2 regions of the Bacillus sp. DU-106 genome follow, and region 2 is predicted to be linked to the other one. Evidence: a T-box and tRNA genes for the amino acid it is inferred to sense, from the RefSeq annotation. Region 2 holds a T-box; the other holds one or more tRNA genes.

Region 1 (2,414 bases), 340 kb from region 2:
AGAACTAATGAAAGAAAGAATATAACAGTATAGCCACTCCATTTCTCCATACGTGAAATTGTGTATCCTGCTGCTATTGGTCCAATCATTCCAGAGAAGGATGTAAGAAGTCCAAGAAACCCATTAAAGAAATCTCTTGTTTCTGGTTCTGTAATTTCAAATGTCAATAAGTTAAAAGCCAACCAGTAAAAACCGTATCCTACTCCTAAAAGAGCCCCCATTAATAAAATATACTGAGAAGCACTTTTCCCTGCTACTAAGACAACAATAAAAAAAATTGCGAGCGTCCCTACTCCTATTCGTAATAAAATCGAGCGATCGATACGTTTCGCTAATTTTCCCCCTACAAGAAATGTGAGAGGCTGTAATACCACGCTGGCTAAATTATACAAGCCAAGATTCACATAATTTTGTGTTTGTTTCCATAAATAAATATTTACAAACGTATTCGATAAAGAAATTGCGAGCGTGTATAAACCTCCTATAAGGAGCAATAACACTAAATCCCGATTCACTTCAACGTCACCAATTATATGTTTCCATTTCATACACAACTCTCCTTTACTTCATGTTCTAGTCTTCCAAAGACAAGCCCAATTATGTAAAAGGAAAGCATAGAAAAAAGCTAGGAGCTCTCCCCTAGCTTTTTCTATATTTATTACGATTATTTTGCTTCTTGGTAACGTTTTTCAGCAGCGTTCCAATCTACAACGTTCCAGAATGCGCCGATGTAGTCTGGACGACGGTTTTGGTAGTTTAAGTAGTAAGCATGCTCCCAAACATCTAAACCGATAACTGGAGTTTTACCTTCAGTTAAAGGAGAATCTTGGTTTGGAGTGCTTGTTACTTCTAACTCACCATTGTTTACTACTAACCAAGCCCAACCAGAACCGAAGCGAGTTGCGCCAGCTTTTGCGAATTCTTCTTTGAATGCATCGAAGCTACCGAATTTTGCTTCAATTGCAGTTGCAAGTTCACCTACAGGTTGTCCTCCGCCGTTTGGAGATAGGATTGTCCAGAAGAATGTATGGTTAGCATGTCCGCCACCATTGTTACGTACTGCTGTACGGATTGCTTCTGGTACTTCGTTTAAGTTTGCAACTAATTCTTCTACGCTTTTGTCAGCTAATTCTGCATGACCTTCTAAAGCAGCGTTTAAGTTTGTAATGTACGTGTTGTGATGTTTTGTATGATGGATGTTCATTGTTTCTTTGTCAAAGTGAGGCTCTAAAGCATCATACGCATAAGGTAAATTTGGTAATTCGTGTTTTGCCATTGTTATATTCCTCCCAGTTTATGTATTGCCACTTAAGTGACATACAACTTCATTCTACCCTAATTGCCATAGGGTGCAAACAAATAAATCACATTGTCTTGCTATCATTAAAGTAGCAAAATTCCCACTTCTTTTCAATTAAAATGCTCATATATTCCGTAAAAAAAGCTTCCTTCTACAAGGAAGCTTCCTGCTAACATAATAAACATGCGAAATGGATATGGACCCTGTAGGACTCGAACCTACGACCGGACGGTTATGAGCCGTCTGCTCTAACCAGCTGAGCTAAGGGTCCACAATTATGTATGTAACAACATATCAAATAGAGGAATTCCTATCGGATATGCTCTTTAAGAAATGTAAGATAAATTTACCATATAGAAAAGAAAAGTGTCAATTGTATTTTTCTTATTTAAAAGAAGAAAGTTAATAAAAGAAATTTAGTTATCTCCACTATATGTAAATATAATATATCTTGAGATTCTCTAGATTCCTACGTTACAATGATTTTATACATACATAAAGGAAGTGAATCTATGTCCATATTTACCCAATTCGTAAAAAGCATATACTCGCCTAAAGATATGGCGCTATTCCGTTTTCAAAAAATCGGTAAAACCATTTTGTATATTATGCTACTTTGCTTAATTACTACTATTCCAAGAACTTTTTTGTACGGTAGTTTTATCCAGGATGGTGTTGGCATGGTAAATCAAGTCATCGATAAAGATTTACCTGATTTTAAAATCGAAAATGGCGAACTAAAAGCCGATATTGATCAACCTATTGAAAAAGAAGAAGGAAATACACTTTTCGTATTTGATCCAAATTCAACAGACCTAGAAAAATATCAAAATAAAACAGGTTTATTTGTTTTAAAAGATAAAGTAGTCTCTATGGGAAATGGTCAAACACAAACGTATTCTTATAACGATTTGTTAGGTGCATCTCTTGAGAAAAAAGATCTACAAGAATTTATTTCTTTATTCGATAATATTTATCCAATTTTATTATTTGTTATTGGATTCTTAGTGTACCTATTCCAATTATTCATAACTTTTGTAGGCGTGACTTTACTTGCGTTCATCGGTTCTGCTATGAGCGGTCAACGTAAACTATCCTATAAACAAGTTTGGAC
Region 2 (2,414 bases):
CCACGGTCACGAACCATATTATGAAGACGAGTTTCTCCCCATGCTGGTACCCATTTTGTTTCTGCTACAGCTTCTATTAATTCTTTACGGAATGCTTCAATAGATGCAAACCACTGTGCTGTCGCACGGAAAATAATTGGTTTTTTCGTTCTCCAATCATGTGGGTATGAATGTGTAATGAATGTTAGTTTCAGTAACGCGCCTACTTCTTCTAATTTTTCTGTAATTGGTTTATTAGCTTTATCATAGAATAAGCCTTCAAATCCAGGTGCCTCATTTGTTAATACACCTTTATCATCGACTGGGCAAAGTACTTCTAATCCATACTTTTTACCAACAACGAAGTCATCTTCCCCGTGTCCTGGTGCTGTATGAACACAACCTGTACCTGCATCTGTTGTTACGTGGTCTCCTAGCATAACTAATGAATCACGATCGTAGAATGGATGTTTTGCAACTGTGTACTCAAGTTCGCTACCTTTTACTGTTTTCACAACTTCAGCATTTTCCCACTCTAACGTTTTTGCAACTGTCTCAAACAGCTCAGAAGCAATGATATATTTCTCATCGTTTACTTTTACAATGCTATATTCAAGCTCTGGGTGAACAGAAATACCTAAGTTTGCAGGTAATGTCCAAGGTGTCGTTGTCCAAATGATGTACTTTTCATCACCTTCTAATACGTTCTTTCCATCTTTTACAGGGAATGCTACGTAAATAGATGCTGATTTTTTATCTTGATATTCAATTTCAGCTTCCGCTAAAGCAGATTCACTCGTTGGAGACCAGTAAACTGGTTTTTGACCTTTATAGATATAACCTTTTTTCGCCATGTCACCAAACACTTTGATTTGTTGTGCTTCATAAGCTGGCTCTAAAGTAATATATGGATTATCCCAATCTGCACGTACACCTAGACGCTTAAATTGTTCACGTTGACGTTCTACTTGTTCATATGCATACTCTGCACATAACTTACGGAACTCAGCAACTGTCATTTCTTTACGTTTTACACCTTTATTTGTTAAAGCTTGTTCAATTGGTAAACCGTGCGTATCCCATCCTGGAACATATGGCGCACTAAAACCAGTCATTGATTTATAACGAACAATAAAGTCTTTTAATACTTTATTTAATGCATGTCCCATATGAATGTCACCATTCGCATATGGAGGTCCATCATGCAATACAAATAAAGGACGTCCTTTTGTATGTTCTTGTACTTTTTCGTAAATATTCATTTCAGCCCATTTTTCTTGCATTGCAGGCTCACGTTTTGGTAAATTCCCACGCATTGGGAACTCTGTTTTTGGCATCAGTAATGTATTTTTGTACTCCATGCTCAATTCCTCCTTACATGTATAAAAGAAACACTTAAAAAACGGAATAAAAAAGAGACCTTCTCATCCCAAAAAGGGACGAGAAAGTCTCCCGCGGTACCACCCTAGTAGATCATATACATATGTATAGAATCCTCTTTATATTCTTAACGCGAATACACGCCTACGCTTACTCTATTTGTTCAGCGCGGAACTCCAGGGTGATATTCCCACTATCTCCTTATCCTGAGCTTACACCATCCTCAGTTCGCTATATAAGGTTTGAAAAGGTACTTATCCCTATCTTCGTTTTTCTTAATAAATATGTTGTTTAAAATTATATGTAATAATGAGAAAAACGTCAAGCTTACACTGTTTCTTCTTTTTTCAACAGTTCATCTACTTCGTCTTCTAATTCAATTAGTTTATCCCAATCATCGTTGTTTAACATCTCAAGCTGTGTTTCTAATAACATACGGAAACGAGTTCGGAATACTTTCGCTTGTTTCTTTAGCTCTTCAATATCAAAAGCAACTTTTCTTGATTTTACTAATGCTTCGTTAATAATACGATCAGCATTCTTTTCAGCTTCACGCACAATTAATTTCGCTTCTTTTTGCGCATTACGTTTTACTTCTTCCGCTGCTTCTTGTGCAACGACGATAGATTTGTTTAACGTATCTTCAATATTAGAGAAATGATCTAACTTCCCTTCTAACTGCGCAACTTTTTCTTCTAAAGCTTTTTTCTCACGAATGACCAATTCATAATCTTTGATAATTTGATCAAGAAACTCATTTACTTGATCTTCATCATAGCCACGGAATCCGCGACCAAATTCTTTGTTATGAATATCTAATGGTGTTAACGGCACAACGCCACCTCCAAGTAGTTATCTAAATTTCCTCTTTCAATTATATCTTTTCTTCGACAAAATAGGAGGATTTCCTTCTAAAAAACCAATCATTTTAGTATACCATACAAAATTCTCCATTTGTCGCGTTTTGTTCTACCTTCTACAGAAAATAATTTACTTCGGCCATATCCTCTAACAGAAAAAACATCTCCTGGATAGCATTCATAAGAAGTTTGCTC

The links. A T-box is a leader RNA that pairs with one kind of tRNA and senses whether it is charged. The one in region 2 lies ahead of ileS2 (isoleucine--tRNA ligase), so its partner is inferred to be a tRNA-Ile.
Region 1: it has a tRNA-Ile gene. The T-box ahead of ileS2 (isoleucine--tRNA ligase) is inferred to sense a tRNA for this amino acid. The anticodon was not compared.

What each region holds. Positions count from the first base shown of each region.
Region 1 covers NZ_CP026607.1:4,254,388-4,256,801, forward strand. The annotation lists gene C3Y97_RS21620 (MFS transporter) at 1-548, opposite strand, end outside; gene sodA (superoxide dismutase [Mn]) at 665-1,276, opposite strand; tRNA gene C3Y97_RS21630 (tRNA-Ile) at 1,498-1,571, opposite strand; gene yqgB (protein YqgB) at 1,813-2,414, shown strand, end outside.
Region 2 covers NZ_CP026607.1:3,913,505-3,915,918, forward strand. The annotation lists gene ileS2 (isoleucine--tRNA ligase) at 1-1,340, opposite strand, end outside; T-box leader at 1,412-1,635, opposite strand; gene divIVA (septum site-determining protein DivIVA) at 1,687-2,193, opposite strand; gene C3Y97_RS19685 (YlmH family RNA-binding protein) at 2,283-2,414, opposite strand, start outside.